DNA from 2 places in the Sanguibacter sp. Leaf3 genome. Region 2 is predicted to be linked to the other one. Evidence: predicted binding sites of a transcription regulator. Region 2 holds the regulator's gene; the other holds the start of a gene.
The links. Region 2 encodes LexA, which represses DNA repair genes until DNA is damaged. Its sites were predicted from a motif close to TCGAACANNTGTTCGA; they were not measured.
Positions count from the first base shown of each region.

Region 1: uvrA (excinuclease ABC subunit UvrA) is a predicted target of LexA. The motif match lies at 2,709-2,724, and genes of this name have one in related genera.

Region 1 covers NZ_LMRH01000002.1:1,090,153-1,104,451, forward strand. Annotated here, with positions in the region: gene uvrA (excinuclease ABC subunit UvrA) at 1-2,679, opposite strand, end outside; gene ASG53_RS12265 (glycoside hydrolase family 15 protein) at 2,910-4,865, shown strand; gene ASG53_RS12270 (MBL fold metallo-hydrolase) at 4,862-5,557, shown strand; gene ASG53_RS12275 (YciI family protein) at 5,568-5,864, shown strand; gene uvrB (excinuclease ABC subunit UvrB) at 6,061-8,157, opposite strand; gene coaE (dephospho-CoA kinase) at 8,236-8,859, opposite strand; gene ASG53_RS12290 (ABC transporter ATP-binding protein) at 9,040-10,944, shown strand; gene rpsA (30S ribosomal protein S1) at 11,486-12,976, opposite strand; gene ASG53_RS12300 (6-phosphofructokinase) at 13,330-14,299, opposite strand, start outside.
Region 2 covers NZ_LMRH01000001.1:1,602,314-1,616,612, forward strand. Annotated here, with positions in the region: gene hflX (GTPase HflX) at 1-352, shown strand, start outside; gene ASG53_RS06925 (ATP-dependent DNA helicase) at 411-2,489, shown strand; gene ASG53_RS06930 (L-lactate dehydrogenase) at 2,533-3,528, shown strand; gene lexA (transcriptional repressor LexA) at 3,637-4,437, opposite strand; gene ASG53_RS06940 (LysM peptidoglycan-binding domain-containing protein) at 4,740-5,138, shown strand; gene nrdR (transcriptional regulator NrdR) at 5,490-5,972, shown strand; gene ASG53_RS06950 (aldo/keto reductase) at 6,023-7,066, opposite strand; gene ASG53_RS06955 (DUF5302 domain-containing protein) at 7,215-7,403, shown strand; gene serA (phosphoglycerate dehydrogenase) at 7,610-8,821, opposite strand; gene ASG53_RS06965 (HelD family protein) at 8,917-11,127, opposite strand; gene ASG53_RS06970 (PP2C family protein-serine/threonine phosphatase) at 11,309-12,580, shown strand; gene ASG53_RS06975 (sensor histidine kinase) at 12,571-14,262, shown strand; gene ASG53_RS06980 (response regulator) at 14,259-14,299, shown strand, end outside.

The DNA of each region.
Region 1 (14,299 bases), on a different contig from region 2:
CTCGATCACCAGGACCGAGTTCCCCTTGTCCACGAGGGACTGGAGCACCGCGAGCAGCTTGCGGATGTCTTCGAAGTGGAGACCCGTCGTCGGCTCGTCGAGCACGTAGATCGTCCGGCCCGTCGAGCGCTTCTGCAGCTCGCTCGCGAGCTTGACGCGCTGCGCCTCACCACCCGAGAGCGTCGGGGCCGACTGCCCGAGACGCACGTAGCCCAGACCCACGTCGACGAGCGTCTTGAGGTGACGGGAGATCGCCGGGACCGCCGCGAAGAACTCGTTGGCCTCCTCGATCGGCATGTCGAGCACGTCGGCAACGGTCTTGCCCTTGAAGTGCACCTCGAGGGTCTCGCGGTTGTACCGCGCCCCGTGGCAGACCTCGCAGGGGACGTAGACGTCGGGGAGGAAGTTCATCTCGATCTTGAGCGTGCCGTCGCCGGAGCACGCCTCGCAGCGCCCACCCTTGACGTTGAAGGAGAAGCGACCCGGCGTGTAGCCGCGGACCTTCGCCTCGCTCGTGTCGGCGAAGAGGCGTCGGACGTGGTCCCACACCCCCGTGTAGGTAGCGGGGTTCGAGCGCGGTGTGCGCCCGATCGGTCCCTGGTCGACGTGGACCACCTTGTCGAGGTGCTCGAGCCCGGTGACCCTCTTGTGGCGGCCGGCGACCTGGCGGGCACCGTTGAGCTCGTTGGCGAGCACCGTGTAGAGGATCGAGTTGACGAGCGTCGACTTGCCCGAGCCCGAGACACCGGTGACGGCGGTGAGCACCCCGAGCGGGAAGCTCACGTCGATCCCGGTGAGGTTGTGCTCACGCGCTCCGACCACGGTCAGCTGGCGCTTGGGGTCGACGGGACGGCGCAGCGTCGGCATCGGGATGGACCGACGGCCGGCGAGGTACGCGCCGGTGACGGACTCGGGAGCCTCGAGCAGACCCGCATAGTCGCCGGAGTGCACGACACGTCCGCCGTGCTCGCCGGCGCCCGGGCCGATGTCGACGACCCAGTCCGCGGTGCGGATCGTGTCTTCGTCGTGCTCGACGACGATCAGCGTGTTGCCGAGGTCGCGCAGGCGGGTCAGCGTGTCGATGAGGCGGCGGTTGTCCCGCTGGTGCAGACCGATGCTCGGCTCGTCGAGGACGTAGAGCACGCCGACGAGGCCTGATCCGATCTGGGTCGCGAGGCGGATGCGCTGGGCCTCGCCACCGGACAGGGTGCCGGCGGGACGCATGAGCGAGAGGTAGTCGAGCCCGACGTCGAGCAGGAACCCGAGACGGTCCTGGATCTCCTTGAGGACCTGCGTCGCGATCGCACGCTCGCGCACACCGAGCTGCAGGTTGTCGAGGAAGTCGCGGGCCTCGCGCAGCGGGAGGGCGCAGACCTCGGCGATCGACTTGCCGTCGACGCGCACCGCAAGTACCTCGGGCTTGAGGCGCGTGCCGTCGCAGACTGGGCACGGGACCTCGCGCATGTAGGCCTCGTACTTCTCCTTCGACCACTCGGAGTCGGTCTCGGAGTGACGGCGCTCGAGGAAGGAGATGACTCCCTCGAAGCCTGTCGAGTACTGGCGCTCACGGCCCCAGCGGTTGCGGTACTTGACCTGCACCTCGTGGTTCTGGCCGTGCAGCACAGCGTTGCGGGCGCGCTCGGGCAGCGCTCGCCAGGGGACGTCCATCGAGAAGCCGAGGTCTTTGGCAAGGGCACCGAGGACCCGCTGGTAGTACTCGGAGGAGGTCTGCGACCACGGGGCGACGGCCCCGTCGGCGAGCGACCTGTCCTCGTCGGGGATGACGAGCTCAGGGTCGATCTCGAGGCGCATGCCGATGCCTGTGCACTCGGGGCACGCACCGTAGGGCGCGTTGAAGGAGAAGGTCCGCGGCTCGATCTCGTCGAGGGTGAGCACGTGGTCGTTCGGGCACGCGCGGTGCTCGGAGAACCGGCGCTCCCGGTCCGGGTCGCCCTCCTCGGCGTCGACCATCTCGACGACCAGGAGACCACCCGCGAGGCCGAGGGCGGTCTCGACCGAGTCGGTCAGACGACGCTGGACGCCCTCGCGCGAGACGAGACGGTCGACGACCACCTCGATGGTGTGCTTGAGCTTCTTCTCGAGAGTCGGGGGCTCGGTGAGCTGGACGACCTCGCCGTCGACCCGGGCACGGGCGAAGCCCTTCGACTGCAGCTCCTTGAACAGGTCCGCGTACTCACCCTTGCGTCCGCGGACGACAGGTGCGAGCACCTGGTACCGCGTGCCCTCGGGGAGCTCGAGCAGCCTGTCGACGATCTGCTGCGGGGTCTGGGCGGTGACACGCTCGCCGCACACCGGGCAGTACTGCGTGCCGGCGCGCGCGAAGAGCAGACGGAGGTAGTCGTAGACCTCGGTGATGGTGCCGACGGTCGACCGAGGGTTCCGATTGGTCGACTTCTGGTCGATCGACACCGCGGGCGAGAGGCCCTCGATGAAGTCGACGTCGGGCTTGTCCATCTGGCCGAGGAACTGGCGCGCGTACGCGGACAGCGACTCGACATACCGTCTCTGCCCTTCGGCGAAGATGGTGTCGAAGGCCAACGAGGACTTCCCAGAGCCTGACAGACCGGTGAAGACGATCAGGGCGTCACGGGGAAGATCCAGGTCGACGTTGCGGAGGTTGTGCTCACGGGCACCTTGGACGACGAGGCGATCACTCACCCGGACATCGTACGGTCGACCACCGACACGCGCACACCTGTTCGAAGAACTGCGACCGGGTCGCGCGTTCCGGGTGCCGTCGCCGGGCCTCACTGCACCCGCCCTCACGGCTCCGAGACCCGCGACGTGACGGTAGCCTCCTGAGCCCTCGACGAGCCCCCAGATGCCTCCCGCACCGCTCCGACCTCCCCCGACGTGCTCGACGACGGCCGAGAGACCACAATCGGGAGATGCCTGACAGCCCTGCGCTCGACACCGCCCCCTGCTCGACACCGATCGCGGACTACGCGGTCCTGGGCGACGGGCGGTCCTGCGCACTCGTCAGCCGGACAGGGTCGGTCGACTGGCTGTGCCTGCCCGACTTCGACTCCCCGGCGTGCTTCGCCGCGCTGCTGGGCACCCCCGAGAACGGACGGTGGCTGCTGACGGTCCGCGACCCCGTGTCGGTGACACGGCGGTACCTCGGCGACTCCTTCGTCCTGGTGACCACCTACACGACAGCGACAGGCACAGCACGCGTCGTCGACGCCATGCCACCCGGCGACGGACGGGCGGACCTGGTCCGCGAGCTCGAGGTGCTCCACGGCCACGTGACGATCGAGCACGAATGGGTGGTGCGGTTCGGCTACGGGGCCTACGAACCCTGGGTGAGCCGGGTCGACGACGACCACCGGACCGGGCGGCACGCGATCCGCGCCGTCGCCGGCCCGGACTCGCTGCTGCTGCGCGGCACCCGGCTCCCGCGGGCCGAGGACCACCGTCACCGAGACGTCTTCGAGGCGAGCGAGGGCGAACGTTTCACGTTCTCCTCGACCTGGACACCGTCCTGGGGTGCGACTCCCCCACCGCTGTCCGTCGCGCACGTGATCGCCACGGCGACCGACAGCTGGCACGACTGGGCCCGCCAGACGCCCTACTCCGGCCCTTATCGCGAGCCCCTCGTCAGGTCCTTGCTCGTCCTGCGGCTCCTGTCGAGCAGCACGACCGGCGGGATCGTCGCGGCCGCGACCACCTCCCTGCCCGAAGACTTCGGCGGGGAGCGCAACTGGGACTACAGGTACTGCTGGTTGCGCGACGCCGCCATGACCCTCGAGGCGCTCGTCGAGTCCGGCTACCACGACGAGATCGTCGGTTGGCGCGACTGGTTGCTGCGCGCCGTCGCCGGTGACCCTGAAGACCTGCAGATCATGTACGGCGTCGACGGGCGCCGCGACCTCCCCGAGCGACAGCTCGACCACCTGCCCGGGTACGCGGGCTCCAGGCCCGTGCGGGTGGGGAACGCGGCGGTGGACCAGGTGCAGAACGACGTGCTTGGCGAGGTCATGTGCGCGCTCGACATGGCGCGGGACGCAGGGCTCACGGAGACGGCCGACAGCTGGTCGCTGCAGAGGCACCTGGTGGACGCGCTCGTCGAGCACTGGGACCGCCCGGACCGTGGGATCTGGGAGGTCCGAGGACCCGAGCGGGACTTCGTGCACTCGCGCGTGATGAGCTGGGCGGCGATCGACCGAGCCGTGAGGGGTGTCGAGGTGCACGGCCTCGACGGTCCCGTCGAGCACTGGAAGGCTGCCCGTGACGAGATCCACGCCCAGGTGATGGAGCACGGCTTCGACACGGGGCTCGGTGCCTTCGTCCAGTACTACGGAGCCGAGCACACGGACGCGTCTCTGCTGCAGATGGCCCAGGTGGGGTTCATCGACCCGACCGACGAGAGGTTCGTCGGGACGGTCCGGGAGATCCAGCGGACCCTCGCCACCAAGGACGGCTTCGTCAGGCGCTACGAGACCGAGCAGACAGGTGACGGCCTCGAGGGCGACGAGGCACCGTTCCTCGTGTGCTCCTTCTGGCTCGTCGACGCCCTCGCCCGCACCGGCGAGACCGACGAGGCGCAGCAGCTGCTCGACACCCTCGTGGGCTCGGCTAACGACCTCGGGCTCATGGCTGAGCAGTACGACGACGAACGCGCACGGATGGCCGGGAACTTCCCGCAGGCCTTCTCCCACCTCGGGCTCGTGCGCGCAGTCCACAGCCTCGACCGAGCCACGAGCGACCGTGGCGGTCTGCACTCCGCGGGGCACCACGCCCCCGGCACGACGAGCACCGGGACGACCAGCACAGGCACGACGACCACCGGCACGGCGGAGGCGCCGAGCGGCGCCCCGAGGACGAGGAAGGACGCACCATGACCGACGACCAGAGCACCGCACCGGCCTCACCGACCCGGCTGACCCGGCTCGACCACGTCGACCTGAGGTCGGTGGCGGTCGGTCCCATGGACAACAACGCGTACCTGCTGACCTGCCGGACCACCGGCGCACAGGTGCTCGTCGACGCCGCTGCCGACTCGGACCGGCTGCTCGCGCTCGTGCGCGAGGGCTCGGGGTCTGCGCGCCTCGACCTCATCGTCACCACGCACAGCCACCACGACCACGTCGGGGCGCTCGAAGACATGGTCGGTGTCACCGGTGCGACCACCGCCGCGGGGGCGGAGGACGCCGAGGCCATCAGCGTGCCCACGCGGCAGCGCCTGCACGCGGGCGAGCACCTCGTCGCCGGGACGATCGACCTCGAGGTCGTCCCGCTCCGCGGCCACACCCCCGGCTCGGTCGCCCTCGTGCTCGTCGAGCCGGACGAGGTGTCTGAGCCCGACGCGGTCGCCGGTCGCACCCACATCTTCTCCGGTGACTCTCTGTTCCCCGGCGGGGTCGGCAACACCAACCACGACCCGGAGCGGTTCGCGCAGCTCCTCGGTGACGTCGAGGAGAAGATCTTCGGCCGGTTCCGGGACGACACCGTCGTCCACCCCGGACACGGAGCCCCGACCACCCTCGGCGCTGAGCGTCCGCACCTCGACGAGTGGCGGTCTCGCGGCTGGTGAAGGTGCTTGAATGGCGGGCATGACCACCTACGCCGTGACCTACGTCTACACCGACGACTCTGCTGCCCGCGACACGCACCGCCCGGCTCACCGGGCCTTCCTCGGCGGTCTGTACGCCGCGGGGATCCTGCTCGCGTCGGGCCCAGTCTCCGACGACGACATGCAGGGTGCGCTGCTCATCCTCAAGGGCGACTCGGCCGAGGCCGTCAGCTCGATCCTCGACGCCGACCCCTTCCACCAGCAGCAGCTCGTCGCGGCTCGTGCGGTCACCGAGTGGACAGTGGTCTACGGGCCCTGGGCGGACTGACGCTCCATCGGCCTCTCGGCCCACAAGTCCGACGCAGCGTCGATGGCGCTCGAACGTGGCCTGGCGCTCCTCGGCCCCCGGTTCTCCCGGCAGGCACTCCCCCGCAGACGCACGACGACGCGGCCACCCCGTCGGGGGTGGCCGCGTCGTCGACTTCCATGGGCGTGTCCGCCCACCTCTGTCACGCGCCGAGAGGTCAGGCCGTGGCGGCCTGCATCTGGCGGAGCTCCTTCTTCAGGCCCGAGACCTCGTCGCGGAGGCGGGCCGCGAGCTCGAACTGCAGCTCGGCCGCAGCAGCGTGCATCTGCTCGTCGAGCTCTTGGATGAGGCCGACAAGATCACCGGCAGCGGCGACAGCGAGCCTGTTGCCGGACGCACCCTCCTTCGGGCCACCCGGGACAGGTGCCGAACCCTTGGCGGGCTTGCGGTAGCCGCCCTCGAGCAGCTCGCGGGTGTCGATGTCCTCGCGGGCGAGCATGTCCGTGACGTCGCTGATCTTCTTGCGCAGCGGGGTCGGGTCGATCCCGTGCTCGAGGTTGTACGCGACCTGCTTCTCGCGGCGGCGGTCGGTCTCCTCGAGGGCCATGGCCATGGACGGCGTGACGGTGTCCGCGTACATGTGCACCTGGCCCGAGACGTTACGAGCCGCACGACCGATCGTCTGGATGAGCGAGGTCGCGGACCGCAGGAAGCCCTCCTTGTCGGCGTCGAGGATCGCCACGAGCGACACCTCGGGCAGGTCGAGACCCTCACGGAGCAGGTTGATGCCGACCAGGACGTCGTACTCGCCCATCCGGAGCTCGCGCAGCAGCTCGACGCGTCGCAGCGTGTCGACCTCGGAGTGCAGGTACCTGACTCGCACGCCCTTGTCGAGGAAGTAGTCGGTGAGGTCTTCGGCCATCTTCTTGGTCAGCGTGGTAACCAGGACGCGCTCGTCCTTCTCCGCGCGCACGCGGATCTCCTCGAGGAGGTCGTCGATCTGCCCCTTGGTCGGCTTGACGATCACCTGGGGGTCGATGAGTCCCGTCGGACGGATGATCTGCTCGACGAAGCCGTCAGCCATCGACAGCTCGTACTTTCCGGGGGTCGCCGAGAGGTAGACGGTCTGGCCGATGCGGTCGACGAACTCCTCCCAGCGCAGCGGACGGTTGTCCATCGCGCTCGGCAGCCGGAAGCCGTGGTCGACGAGGTTGCGCTTGCGCGACATGTCACCCTCGTACATCGCACCGATCTGCGGGACCGTCACGTGCGACTCGTCGATGACGAGCAAGAAGTCTTCGGGGAAGTAGTCGAGCAGCGTGTGCGGGGCCGTACCCGGACCACGACCGTCGATGTGCCGCGAGTAATTCTCGATGCCTGAGCAGCTGCCGATCTCGCGCATCATCTCGATGTCGTAGGTGGTGCGCATCCGCAGGCGCTGCGCCTCGAGGAGCTTGTTCTGGGCCTCCATCGTCGCGAGACGCTCTTCGAGCTCGGTCTCGATCGATGCGATGGCCTTCTCCATGCGCTCCGGACCGGCGACGTAGTGCGTGGCCGGGAAGAGGTGGATGGAGGTCTCGTTGCGCACCACGTCACCTGTCAGCGGGTGCAGCGTCTGGATCGCCTCGATCTCGTCGCCGAAGAACTCGATGCGGATCGCGAGCTCCTCGTACACCGGGATGATCTCGACGGTGTCGCCGCGCACGCGGAAGGTGCCACGGGTGAAGGCCATGTCGTTGCGGGTGTACTGCATGGTGACGAACTTGCGCAGCAGGGTGTCGCGGTCGACCTGGTCGCCGACGTCGAGCCGGACCATGCGGTCCACGTATTCCTGCGGGGTACCCAGACCGTAGATGCACGAGACCGACGCGACGACGATGACGTCGCGCCGCGTCAGCAGGTTGCTCGTCGCCGAGTGGCGCAGGCGCTCGACCTCGTCGTTGATCGAGCTGTCCTTCTCGATGAAGGTGTCAGTCTGCGCGATGTACGCCTCGGGCTGGTAGTAGTCGTAGTACGACACGAAGTACTCGACGGCGTTGTTGGGCAAGAGCTCGCGGAACTCTGTCGCGAGCTGCGCGGCGAGTGTCTTGTTCGGCGCCATGACGAGCGTCGGTCGCTGCAGCTTCTCGATGAGCCAGGCTGTCGTCGCGGACTTTCCGGTACCCGTGGCACCGAGGAGCACCACGTCCTTCTCGCCGCCCTGGATACGCTCTGCGAGCTCAGCGATCGCCGTCGGCTGGTCCCCCGACGGGGTGTACTCGGAGATCACCTCGAAGGGTGCCACTGTCCGCTGGAGATCTGTCACAGGTCGCATGGAACAACCGTACGACCAGCCACCGACAACGCCCACCGGGATGAGCGTGCCGGTGGCCACAGCGCCCGAGCAGCAGCGTCAGGGGACGGGCACCTCTGCCTCGACCTCGTCCTGCAGCCGTCGCCACAGGGCGTCGACGGCAGCGCGCAGCTGCGACACGTCACCGGCCCCGGGAAGCACCACGTCGGCAGCTGCGAGGCGCGCCTCGTCCGTCGCCTGCGACGCGACCCGGCGACGGGCCTCGGGCAGGTCCAGACCGCGCTTCTCGACGAGCCTGCGGATCCTCAGGTCGGCCGGGGCGTCGACCACGACCACCACGTGGAAGGTCTCCTGCTGCCCTGTCTCGACGAGCAGGGGAATGTCGTGGACCACCACGGCGTTGGCATCTGCGGTGGCCACGGCAGCCTCGCGCTCTGCGGACAGCCGCGCCACCTCCGGGTGGATGATCGAGCTCAGCAGGTCCAGCCGCGCTCGGTCGCCGAAGACGATGTGACCGAGCGCCGGCCTGTCGAGCGAGCCGTCCTCGAGCAGCACCTCCGGACCGAAGGCCTCGACCACGCGGTCGAGACCGACAGTCCCTGGCTCGACGACCTCGCGGGCGAGCACGTCGTGGTCGATCACGACTGCGCCGAGCTCCGCGAAGCGCGTCGAGGCGACCGACTTGCCGGCGGCGATCCCGCCGGTCAGACCTATCCTGATCATCTCGTCCCTCTCGTCGCACGGCCGGCGAGGACGGCGCCCTGGGCGCCGTACCGTCCGGTGCCCGGTGCACGGGCGTCGGCCCAACGTATCGCGTCCGCCGTGCGCACGGCGCGCCGAGCCGCGACAGGTCGCGGCGAGCAGCACGACCACACAGCACGTCGAAGGGAGCACATCGTGTCGATGCACGCAGGAGGTGGAGGGGGCGGCGGACAGTTCCGCTCGTTCCGCCAGGAACGCGGTATCACCCAGCACCGCCTCGCCGACGGCACGGTCCGACGTGTGCTGGCCTTCGCCCGCCCGTACAAGCGGCAGCTCTCGGTGTTCCTCGTGCTCATCGCGATCGACGCCCTCATAGGTGCTGCCACGCCTCTGGTCTTCAAGGCGATCATCGACGACGGCATCACCCCGGGCCGGCGAGACGTCGTGCTGTGGCTCGCAGGACTCGTCGCCGTTCTGGCTCTCGCCTCGGGTGCGCTGACGATGGCGCAGCGCTGGTTGTCCTCGCGGATCGGCGAAGGACTCATCCTCGACCTGCGGATCGCGGTCTTCGACCACGTCCAGCAGATGCCCCTCGCCTTCTTCTCCCGCACCCGGACCGGTGCCCTCGTCCAGCGCCTCAACGGTGACGTGCTGGGTGCCCAGCAGGCCTTCACCTCGACGCTGTCGAACGTCTTCTCGAACACCCTGACCGTGGTCTTCGTGCTCGCCGCGATGTTCTCGATGTCCTGGCAGCTCACAGCCCTGTCCCTCGTGCTGCTGCCCGCCTTCATCCTGCCGGCACGGTGGATCGGGCCACGCCTCGCTCGTCTGACGCGGGAGTCCTACGAGATCAACGCGGACACCTCGCAGACCATGAACGAACGCTTCAACGTCGCGGGCGCTCACCTGGCCAAGACCTACGGCCGTCCGGCCGACGAGTCGCGCAGGTTCGCCCACGACGCCGGCCGCGCCCGAGACATCGGCGTGAAGCTCGCCATGTACTCGACCTACTTCCGGGTGGGCCTGACGACGGTCGCCGCCCTCGCGGTCGCGGTCGTCTACGGCGTCGGTGGGCTCAGCGCGATCAGCGGCGGGCTGACCGTCGGGGTCGTCGTCGCGCTCACTGCCTACCTCGGCCGGCTCTACGGCCCGCTCACCGCCCTGTCCAACGTCCAGGTCGACGTGATGACAGCGCTCGTCAGCTTCGAGCGCGTGCTCGAGGTCCTCGACCTCCAGCCGAGCGTGACCGACGCGCAGGACGCGACAGACCTGCGTCTCGCGGTCGCCGAGCACGGAGCCAGCATCGAGCTGCGCGACGTGACCTTCAGGTACCCGACGGCCGCCGAGGTCTCGCTCGCGTCGCTCGAGTCTGTCGCGACCCTCGTCAACGACCCGCAGTCCACCACTCTGAGCCACGTGAGCATCCGCGTCGAACCCGGCGAGATGGTCGCGCTCGTGGGTCCGTCAGGTGCCGGCAAGACGACGCTCTCCCAGCTGGTCACCCGCATGTACGACCCGACCGAGGGCACGATCGAGGTCGCTGGCCAGGACCTGCGCGGCGTGACCCTCGAGTCCCTGCGCGCGACGGTCGGCACGGTCCCCCAGGACTCGCACATGTTCCACGACACGATCGCCGGCAACCTGCGGTACGCCCGGCCGGACGCGAGCGACGAGGAGATCGAGGAGTCGCTGCGCGCCGCGCACATCTGGGACCTCGTGGAGTCCCTGCCCTCGGGTGTCGACACCGTGGTGGGCGACCGCGGGTACAGGCTGTCGGGCGGTGAGCGGCAGCGCCTCGCGATCGCGCGCCTGCTGCTCAAGGCCCCCGACGTCGTCGTCCTCGACGAGGCGACAGCACACCTCGACTCGGAGTCCGAGGCAGCCGTCCAGCGTGCGCTGAGCGCGGCGCTCGTCGGCAGGACCTCGGTGGTCATCGCGCACAGGTTGTCGACCATCCGTGAGGCCGACAGGATCGTCGTCCTCGACGAGGGCCGCGTGGTCGCCCAGGGCACGCACACCGAGCTGCTCGAGGCCGGCGGTCTCTACGCCGACCTGTACCACACCCAGTTCGCCGAGGCCGTGAGCGGTCTGACGGACCCAGCCTGACAGAGGCCGGCTCGAGCCGGGTGGGGTCCCTGTCTCTCCGGACCGGGGCCCGACCCGGCTCCCCGTTCTCAAGTCACCGGCCCCGGACCCAAGTCGCCCGCCCCACGACGAGGTCTTGCGCTGTGCCCAAGTCGTCCGCCCCACGACGAGGTCGTGCGCTGTGCCCAAGTCGTCCGCCCCACGACGAGGTCGTAGGCTCCGCGCCGAGGTCGTAGGCCCTGCACCCAGACCGTGCGCACCCAGGTCGTCCGGACGATGACGAAGTCGTCCCCCAACGACGAGGTCGCACGGACACGCCAGAATCACGGCTCGATGCCGGTATTTCGGCGCGTCCGTGCGACCTCGTCGACACGGGTACGACCTCGCGGACCCGGGTACGACCTCGGCGGCACGGGGGGACGACGACGAGGACCGCGAGCGGACGAGCAGGCAGCATCGGAGATCAGGAGTGGCTCCGGGTACAGCGAAGGCCGGCCACCCGAAGGTGACCGGCCTCTGCTGTCAGTGCTGAGCCGTCTCAGGGCCGAGGCCCCGGGTCAGATCAGTTACCGGTGAGCTTCTCGCGGAGTGCGGCGAGAGCCTCGTCCGAGGCGAGCGTGCCGCCACCGGAGGTGGGCTCGGCAGCCGGAGCCGACGAGTACGTGCTGGCCGAGGAAGAGCTCGAGCCAGAGTCGGTGTCGCCCGACTCAGCAGCCTCGAGGTCAGCCTTGACGGCCTCGGCGACCTGCTTGCGGTGCGACTCCCAGCGCTCGTGCGCCTTGGCGTACTGGCCTTCCCAGACCTCACGCTGCGACTCGAAGCCCTCGAGCCACTCGTTCGTCTCGGGGTCGAAGCCCTCCGGGTACTTGTAGTTCCCGGCCTCGTCGTACTCGGCAGCCATGCCGTACAGAGCGGGGTCGAAGTCGTCCGACTCCGGGTCCACGCCCTCGTTGGCCTGCTTCAGCGACAGCGAGATGCGGCGACGCTCGAGGTCGATGTCGATGACCTTGACGAAGACGTCGTCGCCGACGTTGACGACCTGCTCGGGCAGCTCGACGTGGCGGACAGCCAGCTCCGAGATGTGCACGAGGCCCTCGATGCCGTCCTCGACGCGCACGAACGCGCCGAAGGGGACGAGCTTGGTGACCTTACCCGGCACGACCTGACCGATGGCGTGCGTACGGGCGAAGGTCTGCCACGGGTCTTCCTGCGTCGCCTTGAGCGACAGGGAGACACGCTCGCGGTCGAAGTCGACGTCGAGGACCTCGACGGTGACTTCCTGACCGACCTCGACGACCTCACCCGGGTGGTCGATGTGCTTCCAGGACAGCTCGGAGACGTGGACGAGACCGTCGACCCCGCCGAGGTCCACGAAGGCACCGAAGTTGACGATCGAGGAGACGACACCGGGGCGGACCTGGCCCTTCTGCAGCGTCTGCAGGAAGGTGGAACGAACCTCGGACTGCGTCTGCTCGAGCCAGGCACGGCGCGACAGGACCACGTTGTTGCGGTTCTTGTCGAGCTCGATGATCTTGGCCTCGATCTCCTTGCCGACGTACGGCTGGAGGTCGCGGACGCGACGCATCTCGACGAGCGAGGCGGGGAGGAAGCCACGAAGACCGATGTCGAGGATGAGGCCGCCCTTGACGACCTCGATGACGGTGCCGGTGACGACGCCGTCCTCTTCCTTGATCTTCTCGATCGTGCCCCAGGCGCGCTCGTACTGTGCGCGCTTCTTGGACAGGATCAGACGGCCTTCCTTGTCCTCCTTCTGGAGGACGAGCGCCTCGACGACGTCGCCCACCTGGACGACCTCTCCGGGGTCCACGTCGTGCTTGATGGACAGCTCGCGGGAGGGGATGACGCCTTCGGTCTTGTAACCGATGTCGAGGAGGACCTCGTCACGGTCGACCTTGACGATGGTGCCTTCGACAATGTCACCGTCGTTGAAGTACTTGATGGTGGCGTCGATGGCTGCAAGGAAGTCTTCTGCAGTGCCGATGTCGTTGATGGCGACCTGCGGGGCGGACTTCGCGGGGGTAGAGATGGTCATTGAGTCAGGTGCTCCGATGCGGACAGGAAGTAGTTCGGATAGGGATGCTGCTTGTTCGTGCGCGAGGGCACGGGACATGGTGCTCAGTACTGCGTGATGGTGCTGAGTGGTGCTGGTGCAACAGGCTGGTGGTGCGTGTCGTGCGCAGCGCCTGCGTGCCGACCCCTTCGTCACGGGGACGGACGAGAGCCTCTGAGAGCTTCTTGACCGTTCCGGGACGAGCGGGCGCGACCGTACTGCACCGCCATATACCTTACCGGCGCGGCGGTGGGTGGGTCAACGTGGGCGCGCGGGCGACGACGGGCCCCTGATCAGGGCAGACCCGTCGTCGCCCGCTCGGGCGTGCTGGTCTCTCAGGCGAGGACCCGGGCGACCCGCAGCAGGTCTTCGGGGACGTGCTTGACCTTGCCGGCGATCTCCTCGAGCGGCACGAGGACGACCTCTTCGTTGCGCAGGGCCGTCATGACGTTCGTCTCGCCGCGGCTGACGGCGTCGACGGCCGCGACGCCGAAGCGGCTGCCGAGGATCCGGTCGGTCGGTGTCGGGGTGCCTCCACGCTGCACGTGACCGAGGATCGTCAGTCGTGTGTCGAAGCCTGTCCGGGTCGCGATCTCGTTCGCGACGCGCTCACCGATGGCGCCGGCGACGATCTCGCCGAACTTGCCCAGCTGTGCCTCGTACTGCATCGAGCTGCCCTCTTTGGGCAGCGCACCCTCGGCGACCACGACGATCGAGAAGTTCGCGTGGGAGCGGTGACGGTGCTTGAGGAACTTGACGATGCGGTCCATGTCGAAGGGCTCTTCGGGGGCGAGCACGAGCTCGGCGCCTCCGGCGATCCCGGCGTTCACGGCGATCCATCCGGCGTGGCGGCCCATGACCTCGACCACCATGACGCGGTTGTGGCTCTCCGCGGTCGTGTGGATGCGGTCGATCGCCTCGGTCGCGATGTTGACGGCGGTGTGGAAGCCGATCGACAGGTCGGTCCCGGCGACGTCGTTGTCGATCGTCTTCGGGATGGCGACGATCTTGATGCCCTGCTCGGCGACCTTGTTGGCCGCGTGGAGCGTCCCGTCCCCGCCGATGCAGATGAGCGCCTCGATGCGCTCGGCCTCGAGCGTCGCCATCACGCCGTCGAGACCGCCGTCTGCCGAGTGCGGGTGGTATCGCGCGGTGCCCAGCAGCGTCCCACCCTGGGGAAGGACGTTGCGGATGTCCTCACGGGACATGGTCCGGACGTCGCCGTCGACGACACCCTTCCACCCGTTGCGGAAGCCGATGATGGTGTGCCCGTACTCCCCCAGCCCCTGCTTGACGACCGCACGG
Region 2 (14,299 bases):
GGGGATCCCCGGGGCGCTCGACGTCCCCGAGGTCATCGTGCTCAACAAGGCCGACCTCGCCGACCCCGACACCATCGCCCGGCTGCGCAGCCGGGAGCGCACGACCCTCGTGGTGTCTGCGCACACGGGGGAGGGCATCACCGAGCTGCTCGACTTCATCTCGGCGGCGCTCCCGCACCCCGGGGTGACGGTCGACCTGATCGTCCCGTACAGCCGGGGAGACCTCGTCAACCGCGTGCACCTCGAGGGTGAGATCGACCACCTCGAGCACGTCGGCGAGGGCACCCTGCTGCGTGGTCGGGTGGACGACGAGCTCGCAGCAGAGCTCGCCGCCGTGGCCGTCCGCTCCTGAGCACCCACGGTCCGGGGCCGGTCTCGATGAGGCCTTCCCCGGACCGTAGACTCCTCGGGTGAAGGACACCCCGCACGCCACGACCACAGGCTCGGCCGACGAGGTGCACACGCTGCTCGACCTCGCCGTCGGCGCACTCGGCGGCGGCCGCCGCGACGGGCAGCACGACATGGCCGAGGCCGTGTCGACCGCCATGACCTCGGGCGAGCACCTGCTGGTCCAGGCCGGGACCGGCACCGGCAAGTCGCTCGGCTATCTCGTGCCGGCCGTCCACCACGCCGTCAACGCCGGCGAGCGCGTGATCGTCTCGACCGCGACCCTCGCGCTCCAGCGCCAGATCATGTCCCGCGACCTCCCCCTGGTCGCCGAGGCTCTCGCGGACCACCTGCCCCGCCGTCCCACGCTCGCCCTGCTCAAGGGCTGGCACAACTACGCCTGCCTGCACAAGATCGACGGCGGCTACCCGGCCGACGACGCGGGCACGCTCTTCGACATGCCCCGCTCCGAGGGCCCTGCAGAGCCGCTCACCGGCGGCGAGGCCGTCCCGGCGGCGGAGGCCGCGAGCCTCGGGCAGCAGGTCGTCAGGCTCCGCGAGTGGGCACGGACGACCGACACCGGTGACCGGGACGACCTCGTCCCCGGCGTCCCGGACCGTGCGTGGCGCCAGGTCTCGGTGACCTCGCTCGAGTGCCTGGGCCAGCGCTGCCCGCTCATCGAGGAGTGCTTCCCGGAGCAGGCCAGGGCCCTGGCCCGCGAGGCCGACGTCGTGGTGACCAACCACGCGATGCTCGGCATCGCGGCGACGGGCTCGCCCAACGTCCTGCCCGAGCACTCGGTCGTCGTGGCCGACGAGGCGCACGAGCTGGCCGACAGGGTCACCGCCGCGGCGACAGTCGAGCTCTCGGTCGCCTCGATCGAGCACGCAGCGCGCCAGGCTCGCCGCCACGGCGGTGTGCTGACCACCGACCTGGACGCGGCCACCTCGGACTTCGGCTCTCTCGTCGCCGGGCTGCCCGCGGAGCGTTTCCCCGACGGGCTCCCCGAGGGGGCCCGTCTCGCGGTCGCGGGCGTCCGCGACGCCGCCCGCGGCGTGCTGAGCGAGCTCAAGCCCGAACCGCGGGCTGGGGGCGGTGAGGGCGGAGCCGACTCGGGCCTCAAGATGGCCCAGTCGAGCATGCTGCAGATCTTCGAGATCGCCGAGCGGATGACCGGTGAGGCCACGGGCTTCGACGTGCTCTGGTGCTCACGAGGTGCCGAGGGCGGCTTCGGTGCCGGGATGTCCAAGCTGCACGCCGCCCCGCTCGGGGTGTCCGGGCTGCTCCGGACGAACCTGTGGAGCGAGAAAGTCGGCGTGCTGACCTCCGCGACTCTCGCGCTCGGGGACTCCTTCGACCCCGTCGCCCGCTCGGTCGGCCTCGAGCGTGCGGCGACCGAGGCTGACGGCACGGAGTCGAGCGGGCCTGCGCCGCGGTGGCGCGGGCTCGACGTCGGCAGCCCCTTCGACTACCCGCGCCAGGGCATCCTCTACGTCGCGAAGAGCCTGCCGACCCCGGGGCAGCAGAGCACGACCGACGACCAGGTCGACGAGATGGCTGCGCTCATCACCGCGGCCGGCGGGCGGACGCTCGGGCTGTTCTCCTCGCGCCGGGCCGCGGAGCGCGCGGCCGAGCTGTTGCGGGAGCGCCTGGACGTGCCGATCCTCTGCCAGGGTGACGACCAGCTGCCCACCCTCGTCAAGCAGTTCGCTGCTGACGAGGCCACGTGCCTGTTCGGCACCCTCTCGCTCTGGCAGGGGGTCGACGTCCCGGGTCCGTCCTGCCGCCTGGTGATGATCGACCGGATCCCGTTCCCTCGGCCCGACGACCCCGTCAAGGCGGCACGCGCCCGCTACGTCGAGAGCCACGGCGGCAACGGGTTCATGCAGGTCGCGGCCACCCACGCGGCGCTCCTGCTCGCCCAGGGCGCGGGGCGGCTCGTGCGCACTGTCGAGGACAAGGGGGTGGTGGCGATCTTGGACCCCCGCCTAGTCACGGCTCGCTACGGGAAGTTCCTGGTCAGCTCGCTGCCCGACTTCTGGCGGACGACCGACCGACAGGTCGCCACTTCTGCGCTCGAGCGCCTCTCGGCTCTAGGCTGATCCCAGCGCGCCTCTCACCAGCGCCCGACTTCATGGAGGACCGATGAGCCAGCCTGAGACCCACCGAGCACCCGACGAGACGCCCCGCACGCGCAAGACCACGAAGGTGGCGGTCGTCGGAGCCGGCGCCGTCGGCTCGACGATGGCCTACGCCGCGCTCATGCGCGGCTCCGCCCGTCACATCGCCCTCTACGACATCAACCGGGCCAAGGTCGAGGCAGAGGCGCTCGACCTGTCCCACGGCATCCAGTTCATGCCGATGGCCGAGGTCGTGGGCTCTGACGACGTCGCGGTCTGCGCCGACGCCGACATCATCATGGTGACGGCCGGTGCCAAGCAGAAGCCTGGCCAGACCCGGCTCGACCTCGCCGAGGCGACCATCAGCCTGGTGTCGAAGATCCTCCCCGAGCTCCTCGCGGTCGCCCCCGACGCCACCTACGTCATGGTGACCAACCCCGTCGACATCGTCACCTACGCGGCGCTCAAGATCTCAGGCCTGCCCCCCACGCAGCTCTTCGGCTCGGGCACCGTGCTCGACTCGTCCCGCCTGCGGTTCCTCATCGCCCAGCACTGCGGGGTCGCCGTCCAGAACGTCCACGCGTACATGGCCGGCGAGCACGGGGACAGCGAGATCCCGCTGTGGAGCTCGGCCACCATCGGTGGGGTGCCCCTGCTCGAGTGGGACGCGATCGACGGCCGCGAGCCCCTCACTGCCCAGGTCCGCGACGAGATCGCCCACGAGGTCATCAACTCCGCCTACCGCATCATCGAGGGCAAGGGGGCGACCAACTACGCCGTCGCGCTCGCCGGGTCCAGGATCATCGAGGCCGTCCTCAACGACGAGCACCGCGTGCTGCCCGTCTCGACGCTGCTCGACGACTACTACGGCATCAGCGACATCTGCCTCTCGGTCCCCTCGATCGTCGGACGGCACGGCGTGACCGACAAGCTGCAGGTCCCGCTCTCCCCGGTCGAGATCCGTGGGCTCCAGCATTCGGCGACCTCCCTCAAGGAGGTCGCTCGCCGCTTCGGCGTCTGACCCGCACCCCCAGCACGCAGCAGAGCGCCGCACCCCTCGTGGGGTGCGGCGCTCTGCTGCGTGCTGGGGAGCTGGCTGGCCAGCCGGGCCACGGCCCGCGCGTCCCTGTCAGAGGCTGCGCAGGACCGTGACGATGCGGCCGAGGATGGTCGCCTCGTCGCCGAGGATGGGTGAGAACGCGTCGTTGTGAGGCATGAGCCACACGTGCCCGTCGATGCGCTTGAAGGTCTTCACGGTCGCCTCGCCGTCGATCATCGCGGCGACGATCTCACCGTTCTCCGCCACGGGCTGACGGCGCACCACGACCCAGTCGCCGTCGCAGATCGCGGCGTCGATCATCGACTCGCCGGAGACCTTGAGCAGGAACAGCTCGCCGTCTCCCACCAGCTGACGGGGGAGGGGGAAGACGTCTTCGACCATCTGCTCCGCGAGGATCGGACCACCCGCGGCGATGCGGCCGACGACAGGCACGTAGGACGGCGACGGGTGGTTGTCCTGGTCCTCGTCGGTCGACGCACGCACTGGCAGGGGGACCGAGCGCAGCGTGCGTCCGGTGGTGCGCCCGGTCAGCTCGGTCGTGCTGGAGTCGGCGGCGGGCCCCTGGGTGACGAGCTCCATCGCGCGCGGCCGGTTCGGGTCGCGACGCAGGTAGCCCTTGCGCTCGAGGGTGGTCAGCTGGTGCTTGACGCTCGACGGGCTGGTCAGCCCGACGGCCTCACCGATCTCGCGCATGCTCGGCGCGTAGCCGCGCGTCTCGACCGACGTGCGGATCGTGTCCAGCACGCCGCGCTGCCGCGGGGTCAGACCGTCCGCCGCGCCGATCACCGACACAGGGTCCGTGGCAGCAGCGCTCACGCCGTCGCCCTCGGTCGTGGTCGCTCCTGACGGCGTGCTGTCCTGCGTCTTCACGTCGGGCCTCCGGTCGGTGCTGCGTGCTGCGGTCTGGTCGTCCCTGCCCCGGGTGGTCGTCGTCGCGCCGGCGCTGAGGCGGAGCCAGCAGCAGCGGCAGCAATGTCGGTGGCCCGTGGTCGAGTGTCCTTGCTGGTGGTTCAACAGTAGGGCCCGGCCCCCACGACTTCAAACACCTGTTCGAGCGTGTCGCGCCAGACCCCTTGCAATATTCTCGATCCTTCGTACAGTTGTACGACGTACACATGTTCGAACGCGTCGCCCGGTCACCCCGACCGACGACGATCAGGAGAGGAGTCGACATGGCCCACACCGCACAGGTGCTGACACCCCGGCCAGAGCTGCGCCTGGTGCGAGACGGTGACGGGCGGCGCTCGTCCGCCGCGACGGCCTCTCGCGAGGGTTCGCTCCGCGACCTCCGCCTGACCCGGCGCGGGTGGTGGGTGCTGTCGGCTCTCGCTGTCGCGCTCGTCGCTGTCGGCATGTTCCTCGGCGACCGCGCCTTCGCGAGCGCCCCGGCCGAGCCCGTCGCCGTGGCTGACCATTTCGTGGCCCCGGGGGAGACGCTGTGGCAGATCGCCGGCGCCGTCGCGCTCCCTGGCGAAGACCGCCGCGACGTGGTCGACATGCTCGTCGAGCTCAACGGTCGGTCGACGGCCTCCCTCGAGGTGGGCGAGCGCATCCTGGTCCCGGCTCGGTGACCCGCGACATCGTCTCGACATGTGAGAAGGCAGCTGAGGAGAGTTGCTCGCCCTCTTAGGTCGCCCTAAGTTAGGACTACCTCATCAACCGGCTGGGGGCCGGGTTGTGAGGCGGGGTGCACGGGTGGTCATCACCAGGTACTCCGACAGCACGCCGGTGTCATGACGAGGCGAGTCGTCCAGGCACTGTGGGGACGGGGGCGTCCCGGACGGAGGTGGTCGACCACGACCACCTCCGTCTCTGTCTCCAGGCGCCGGCTGGTGGGGTATGTGCGCAGGTCTCGGAGACGCGCGTACCCTTGCGAGTGCCGCGGAGCCGTGGCATCCGAGCACGTCCAGATGGAGGCCACTGTGCACTGCCCGTTCTGCCGCCACGCGGACTCCCGGGTCGTCGACTCGCGAACCTCGGACGACGGCGCGTCGATCCGTCGCCGCCGGCAGTGCCCTGCGTGCTCTCGGCGCTTCACCACGCTCGAGACCGCGAGCCTCTCTGTCGTCAAGCGTTCTGGTGTCACAGAGCCGTTCAGCCGCGAGAAGGTCGTCAACGGGGTGCGCAAGGCGTGCCAGGGTCGACCCGTGAGCGAAGACGACCTCGCTCTGCTCGCCCAGCGTGTCGAGGAGAGCGTGCGGGCCACCGGCATCGCCGAGCTCGACGCCTACGAGATCGGTCTGACGATCCTCGGGCCGCTCCGTGAGCTCGACGAGGTCGCCTATCTGCGGTTCGCCTCCGTGTACCAGGCCTTCGACTCCCTCGAAGACTTCGAGGCGGCGATCAACCTGCTGCGTGCCGAGCACGAGCAGAACGACCGCGACGCAGCGTCCTCGCAGGACTGATCGTCGGTCGACCCGGTCTCACCTGCAGCGTGGCCTGAGGGCTGGACCGTTCAGAGCTCGCTCGAGCGGGACGCCCACAGGTTGAGCCCGCCCTCGACCGCAGCCGCGTCGATGGCGTCGAGCTCCTCGGCCGAGAACGGGGGTGCCTCGAGCGCTGCCAGGTTCTCGTCGAGCTGCGCGGTCGTGCGGGCGCCGACGAGGACCGCGCTCACCCGCTCGTCCCGCAGGCACCACGCGAGGGCCATCTGCGCGAGGGTCTGACCACGTCGCAGGGCGATGTCCCGCAGGCTGCGCACCGAGGCGAGGTTCTGCTCCGACAGGTACTGCCGCTGGAAGGACGTCCCCTTCGCGGCGCGCGAGTCTGCCGGCACGCCGTCCAGGTACCGGTCGGTCAGGAGTCCTTGGGCCAGGGGAGAGAAGGTCACGAGGCCCGTGCCCGCCGCGGCCGCGACCTCGACGAGCGAGCGACCTGAGTCGTCCGGGACCTCGATCCACCGGTTGAGGAGCGAGTACGACGGCTGGTGCACGGTGAGCCGCAGCCCGAGGGCGTCGGCGATCTCGAGCGCCTGGAGCGTCCGGGTCGCCGAGTACGAGGAGATGCCCGCGTAGAGGGCTCGGCCGGACCGCACGGCAGTGTCGAGCGCACCGATCGTCTCCTCGAGCGGGGTGCTCGGGTCGAACCTGTGGCTGTAGAAGATGTCGACCTCGTCGATGCCGAGCCTGCGCAGCGACTGGTCGAGCGAGGCGAGCAGATATCCGCGGGAGCCGCCCTCACCGCGTGGGCCGGGCCACTGCCTGTACCCGGCCTTGGTGCTGATGCTCAGCTCGTGCCGGTGCGCGGCGAGGTCGCGCCTCAGGATCCGGCCGAAGCCCGTCTCGGCCGACCCCGGTGGTGGGCCGTAGTTGTTCGCGAGGTCGAAGTGCACGACCCCTGAGTCGACGGCGTGCAGCACGAGGGACCGCTGGTCGTCGGCGGGTGCGGCGTCGCCGAAGTTCTGCCAGAGCCCCAGGCTCAGCGCGGAGACGCCGAGACCAGAGCGACCGACACGGCGGACGGGGAGGCTGTCGTGACGGTCGTCGGCGGGGGAGCGCATGACTGTACGGTACCGCTGCGATACTCGAGGCTGCCGTCCCTGTCTCTCGTGGCGACCACGTCGGCGAGAGAAATGCCTGGCGTCCTACGCCGGGCTGCGGGAGGGTTGGTCTGCATCGGCAGACATCGAGACGAGGAGGCCGGAGCAGATGACTCAGGACCGAGAAGTTCCCGAGACCGCGATCAGCGCGGACACGAAGGCGAAGTTCAAAGAGGCGCTCGACCGCAAGAACGCGGCTCGGCACCTGACCTCCGAGGGTGACACGAACACCGGCAGCGTCCACGGCTCCGAGCCGATCGGCAAGACGCAGCGCACCTTCCGCCGCAAGTCTGGGTGACCAGGCGTGCGCCCGGCAGCAGCCGGGCCTAGAGCAGACAGCGAGGGTGGTACGGGATCTTCCCGTACCACCCTCGCTGTCTGCTGTCTGCTGTCTGCTGTCTGCCGGATACTGGGCGGCGTCCGCCCCGCGGAGCGGCGACGCCACCGTGCTGAGCGGGCCCCCTGCGGGCGTCCCTCCGGGGGATGCGGCCCGGCCGGAGCGGCTCAGCCCTTGATGTCGGTGAGCACCCGCAGCTTGATCGTCTGGCCCATCGCCCGCAGCGCCTCGACGACAGCAGCCTCGACGCTCGAGCCGGCGTCGGTCACCACGTAGCCGACCTCACCGCGGGTCGCGAGCAGCTGACCCTCGATGTTGGTGCCGTGCTCGGCGAGCGTGCGGTTGACCTCGGCGAGGACGCCCGGTGTGTTGCGGTGCAGGTGAGCCACGCGAGCGACACCTGTCGAGCTCTCGAGAGCCAGGTTCGGCAGGTTGACGCTCAGGGTCGTCGAGCCCGAGCGGACGTAGTCGCGGATCTTGTTCGCCACGAAGACGCCGATCGCCTCCTGCGCCTCGAGCGTCGAACCACCGATGTGCGGGGTGAGGATGACGTTGGGCAGGCCACGGAGCTCAGACTCGAAGGCGTCGCCGCGCTTCTTCGGCTCTTCGGGGAACACGTCGATCGCCGCACCCGCGAGGTGGTGGGACAAGATCGCCTCGCGCAGGGCGTGGGTGTCCACCACGAAGCCACGCGAGAGGTTGAGGAAGATCGCACCGGGCTTCATCTGCGAGAACTGCTGGGCGCCGAAGAGACCCGCGTTGCCGCTGCGGCCGTCGACGTGGAGCGTGACGACGTCGGCGACGGCGAGCAGCTCGTCGAGAGACCCGAGGCGACGCGCGTTGCCGAGCGCCAGCTTCTCCGAGGTGTCGTAGAAGACGACGGACATGCCGAGGTTCTCGGCGAGCACCGACAGCTGGGTGCCGATGTTGCCGTAGCCGATGATGCCGAGCGTGCGCCCACGGACCTCGTGCGAGCCTTCGGCCGACTTGTCCCACACCCCGGCGTGGAGCGCTTTGTCGCGCTCCGTGAGGCGACGGGTGAGCGAGATGATCTCGGCGAGCGCGATCTCGACGACGGACCGGGTGTTCGAGAACGGCGCGTTGAAGACCGCGACCCCGTGGCTCGCAGCCGACCTGAGGTCGATCTGGTTGGTCCCGATGCAGAACGCACCGATCGTCAGGAGCTCCGGAGAGGCTGCGATCACCGCGTCGGTCACCTGCGTCTTGGAACGGATACCGAGGATGTGGACGCCCTCGAGGGCGTGGATCAGCTCGGACTCGTCCAGGGCGCCAGACCGGACCTCGACCTCGACGCCGTGGGCGGCCAAGATCTCGACGGTGAGCGGGTGGACATTTTCAAGGAGGAGGGCCTTCAGCACGCAGCCATCGTCCTCCCCCCGCGCGCTGCGACCAAAACGGTCTTGGCACGTGGACGGATGGCTCTGGCGCCCCGGGGCGAGGCCGCCCACGGGGGTCAGCCGACGAGGCCCGCAGGGAGGTCCCGGGAGTGCGTGACGTGCAGATAGCGGGTCGGCCGGGTCATCGCGACGTACAGGTCTGACGCGCCGCCGGGCCCGTCGACGAGGGCAGCCGGTTCTTCGAGCACGACGGCGTCGAACTCGAGCCCCTTGACCTCGCGGGCGGAGGCGACCACCAGACCGTCACCTGCGGACTCAGCCGCGGGGATCTCCCGGAGCATCTTCTCGACGTCGGCCACCTCCGCGGCCGGCACGACGACCGCGACCTGTCCCGCGCCGCCCGAGCGGATGTCGGCGAGCAGCCCGACAGCGATCTCCACGGTGTGCGCACGCACCTCGTCTGCCGCGAGCCTGTGGACCGTGAGGGCGGCCGGGACCTCGCGCGCGGACGTGAGCCTCGAGACGGGCAGCCCGGCCTCGACGGCCATGCGCTGCGCGGCCGACGCGATCTCCTCGGGCGTGCGGTAGTTGACGGTGAGCTCGGTCAGGCGCCAGGAGTCGCGCAGCAGCGGCGTGAGCGTCGCGTCCCACGAGCGGGCCCCAGCGGGCGAGGACGTCTGGGCCACGTCTCCGACGATGGTCATCGACCGCGTCGGGCAGCGGCGCACCAGCATCCGCCAGGCCATCGCAGACAGCTCTTGGGCCTCGTCGACGACCAGGTGCGCGAAGGTCCAGCTGCGGTCCTTCTCCGCACGCTCTGCGGTCGTCAGGTAGGGACCAGAGGTCGCGAACCTGTCGGCGAGAGCCTCGGCGCTCACCATGCCGTTCCCGCCCGAGCCCTCGAGCACCTGACGGGCGTACTCGAGCCGCTCCTCACGCTGCTCCGCGTCCTGGCGCGCCTGCGCCCGGGCCACCTGGTCGTCCTCGCCGAGCAGCTCGGCAGCCTCGTCGAGGATCGGCACGTCGGCCTCGGTCCACGGCGAGCCCGGGGCCCGCACGAGTGCGGCCCTGTCGGCTGCTGAGAGCTCGGGGGCGGCCTCGGCGAGCCTGTGCGGCTTGGCGTAGAGGTCCTCGACCAGCTTCTGGGGCGACATCGGCATCCACGCGAGGTTGAGCGCGACCCGGATCTCCTTCGTGCTGCGCAGCTCTTCCAGGATCTCGCCGCGCTCGTCCGACTCGACCGAATAGCTCAGCTGCTCGGTGTACTGCGCCGCGAGACGGTTGAGCATCTCGCGGACGAAGGTCACCCGCGCGAGGTTGTGCGGCTTGCGGTGACGCCGCGCCTTCGCGATGGCGTCACGGATGTCGCGCCGCCGGATCACGAGGTCGTATCCGTCGACGCGCACCCTGGTGTCCTGCGCGGGGACGCGCTCGCGTGCGCTCACCGCGCGCCTGACGATCGCGCCGAAGACCGAGCGTCCCTTGATCTCGGCGACCTTCGGGTCCTCGGTCCCGCGCGCCTCGATCCCGGGCAGGATGTCGGCGATCGTCGTGCTCACGACCCCGGTCTCGCCGAGCGAGGGGAGCACCTGGTCGATGTACCGCAAGAACGACTGGCTCGGGCCGACGAGCAGCACACCCGAGCGCTCGAGCAGACGACGGTGGGCGTAGAGCAGGTAGGCCGCGCGGTGCAGGGCGACAGCGGTCTTCCCCGTGCCGGGGCCACCCTGGACCACGAGGGCACCCTGCAGGTCGGAGCGGATGATGGTGTCCTGCTCGGCCTGGATGGTCGCGACGATGTCGCCCATGCGCCCTGTGCGCCCCGCAGACAGTGCCGCGAGCAGCGCGCCCTCGCCCGAGAGGTTGAGGTCCGAGGCGGCGTCACCCGAGAGGTCGAGGACCTCGTCCTCGAGACCCGTGACGCGACGACCCGACGTCACGAGGTGCCGGCGGCGCAGCACACCGTCGCGCTGGGCCGCCGTCGCCCTGTAGAAGGCCTGGGCCGCAGGGGCACGCCAGTCCGTGAGGATCGAGGAGTGCTGCTCGTCGGTCAGCCCGATGCGCCCGATGTACCGGGTGGTCTCGTCGTCGAAGTCGAGCCGGCCGAAGCACAGCCTGTCCTCGACGGCGTCCAGCAGCGCGGCCCGGTCTTCGTAGAGCGTCGCGAAGGCGTCGCGCTCGCTGCGGTTCTGGGGGGACCCGCTCGGTCCGGACCGGCGCACCTCGGCGAGGCGCTCGCGCGTGACGGCGCGCAGCTCGTCCAGCCGTGCGTAGAGGACGTCGAGGGTGTCCTGCTCGACCCTGATCTCGTCGGGCTGCTCGGTCACGCTGGTCCTTCCCTCGCGGGGGTACGGAGATGAGATGGCGACTGGAGGCTGCTGGTGCCGCAGTCCCACGTTCGCGACCGTCCATTATTGCTGATCGTGGCACCCCGACGCGCCGCGCAGATGGGCCGGGAGGGCCGTGGCGACTAAGATCAGCGGATATTCGTCTGGGGGGAGGAGTGCGGTGAGCGTGAGAGACGGGTCGACCGGCGAGACCGCCCCGGTCCGGGTGCTCATCGTCGACGACGACGACGGCGACGCGATGCTGGTCGAAGAGCTCTTCGCCGACAGCGCCCTCGAGGTGACCCTCGACCGCGCGCGATCGATCGACGAGGCCCTCGGTCGGCTCGACGTCGACTGCGTCCTCCTCGACCTGGGCCTCCCCGACGCGACAGGCCTCTCGGGCGTCGAGCGCATCAACGCGACGGGGACCAGCGCAGCGCTCGTGGTCCTCACCGGCATGACCAGCTCTGACCTCGGTGTCGACGCCGTCGCAGCAGGGGCCCAGGACTACCTCGTCAAGCACGAGGTCGACCCCGACCTCCTCGCCAGGTCGGTCCGCTACGCCGTCCAGCGCCGGCTCTCCGACGAGCAGGCACGGACGATCTACAAGAGCTCGGTCCGGGCCCGCGAGACCGCCCGCCTCGAGCGTGCGCTGCTGCCCACACCCTCGATCGTCGACCCACGGCTCTCCGTCCTCGTCGGCTACCTGCCCGGGGGAGACGGCCTGCTCGGAGGTGACTTCTACGACGTCGTCGAGCGCGCCGACGGCACGCTCGCCTGCATCATCGGCGACGTCGCCGGCCACGGACCCGACGAGGCTGCCCTCGGAGCCACCCTGCGCACCGCCTGGCGGACCCTCGTCCTGGCCGAGATCGACCCCGAGCGCATCCTCCCGCTGCTCGAGCGCGTCATGCTCGACGAGCGCTCGCGGCCCGAGACCTTCACGACGCTCTGCCAGCTGGTCATCTCGGCCGACAGGTCGTCGGCCGAGCTCTACCTCGCCGGTCACCACGCGCCCATCCTCGTCTCCGAGCAGTCCCGTGCCATCGAGCCGACCCACCGCGGCCGTGCCCTCGGCATCCCTGTCGACTCGCCCTGGAAGTCCCAGCGGCTCGAGCTCGCCGGCAGCTGGTGGCTCATGCTCTACACCGACGGTCTGCTCGAGGCCACGGTCCGCGACCCCGGCGACGACCAGGACCGTCCCCACGACGCCGACCGCCGAGACCGCGGCGGGCGCTCGCGGATCGGCATCGACGGGCTCCTCGCCGCCGTGAGCGCCGAGTTCCGCGACGGCACAGAGGAGCTCGTCGAGCGCATCTTGCGCACCGTCCATGCCGTGCACGGTGGACGCCTCGTCGACGACGCGGCCGTGCTGATCCTCGGCTGGCCCGGCTGCGACGCCGGGCACGGGCAGCGGTCCGCGACCCTGGCCGACTCGGAGGAGTGGAGTTGAGGCGTCGCACCCCTGAGCGGCGGGCAGGATCGACGCTGCGCCGTCAGCTCGGCGTGACCGTCGTCAGTGCCGGCGCGGTCTTGCTGGTGATCCTGCTGTACGCCGTCTACTCCCTGCTCCAGGTGGTCCACTACCAGAACAGGGTCACCGACATCTACGCGAGCGCGATCTCCTACTCCGACGGGCTCACCTCACGGATCGGTGACATCGGCTCGGCCGTCGACGCCTACCTGCAGTCGGGTGTCGACTCGGCGCTCGGCTCCTACAGGACCGCCGACACCGAGGCTGCCCGAGCCATCCGGACGGCGTTCCTCGAGGACTACGGCCCCGACTCTGAGGTGGTCGTCGCGCTCGACAGGACGCTCGGCCTCGTCGCGACCTGGCGCTCTCAGTTCGCGGACCCTGCCGTCGCCGAGGTCTCGGTCGAAGGACCCGGCGCCGTCAGCGACGCGACGGTCGAACGCGGCGAGCGGCTGCTCGCCGACGCCCGCGACGCGGCCCTCGACCTCGAGACCGTCCTCGAGACGGGCCGCGAGGAGGCCTCCGACGCCCTCGCTGCCTGGACGCGCAACCTCTTCCTCGCCGTCGTCGTGCTCGCGGGTGCAGCCGTGGTCGTGGCTGTCGGGACGTGGCGGACGCTGCGCCGACGGGTCCTCGAGCCTCTCGCCGACCTCGCGGCCAAGGCGGAGGCGGTGAGCACCGGCGAGCTCGACCTGCCGGTGCGGACCGAAGGGCCTGGCGAGATCGCCTCCCTCGCGCACGCCGTCGACGCGATGCGGGTCGAGCTCGTGGCACGGATGGCCTCCGAGGCCCGCTCCCGGGCCGAGATCGCCGAGGCGCACGAGCAGGTGCTCGAGCAGGCCGAAGAGCTCCGACGCTCGAACCGGGACCTCGAGCAGTTCGCCTACGTCGCCTCGCACGACCTCCAGGAGCCGCTGCGCAAGGTCGCGAGCTTCACCCAGCTGCTGCAGAAGCGCTACGGCGGTGAGCTCGACGAGCGCGCAGACCAGTACATCGAGTTCGCGGTCGACGGTGCCAAGCGGATGCAACGACTCATCCAGGACCTGCTCGGCTTCTCGCGCGTCGGGCGGTCGGCGGGCGAGGCCGTCGAGGTCGACCTCGTCGAGGCCTGCGCGACGGCGGTCACGACCTTGGACGCCGCCGTCGAGGAGTCGGGCGGCCAGGTCGAGGTCGGCGACCTCCCCGTGGTCCTCGGGCAGCAGACGCTCCTCGTCCAGCTCTTCCAGAACCTCGTCGGCAACGCGCTGAAGTTCAGGCACCCCGACAGGACGCCCCACGTCATCCTCGGGGCTGTGCGCCGCGAGGACGCCTGGGAGCTGTGGTGCTCCGACAACGGCATCGGGATCGACCAGCAGTATGCCGACAGGGTCTTCGTGATCTTCCAGCGGCTGCACGCCAAGGACGCCTACGAGGGCACGGGCATCGGCCTCGCGCTGTGCAAGAAGATCGTCGAGTTCCACGGCGGTGAGATCTGGCTCGACACCGACGTCTCGCAGGGCACGACGATCCGCTGGACGCTGCCAGACCCCCGCGAGGTAGGCTCTGCGGGGCCCGAGGACCAGTCCCAGGCCGAGGGTGCTGACGGCACCACGCCCGCGACGACGACCGCAGGGACGGGCGACCTGCCCGGACCAGGACAGCACGACGAGGAGAGCTCATGACCGTGGCACCCGGAGTGATCGAGGTCCTGCTGGTCGA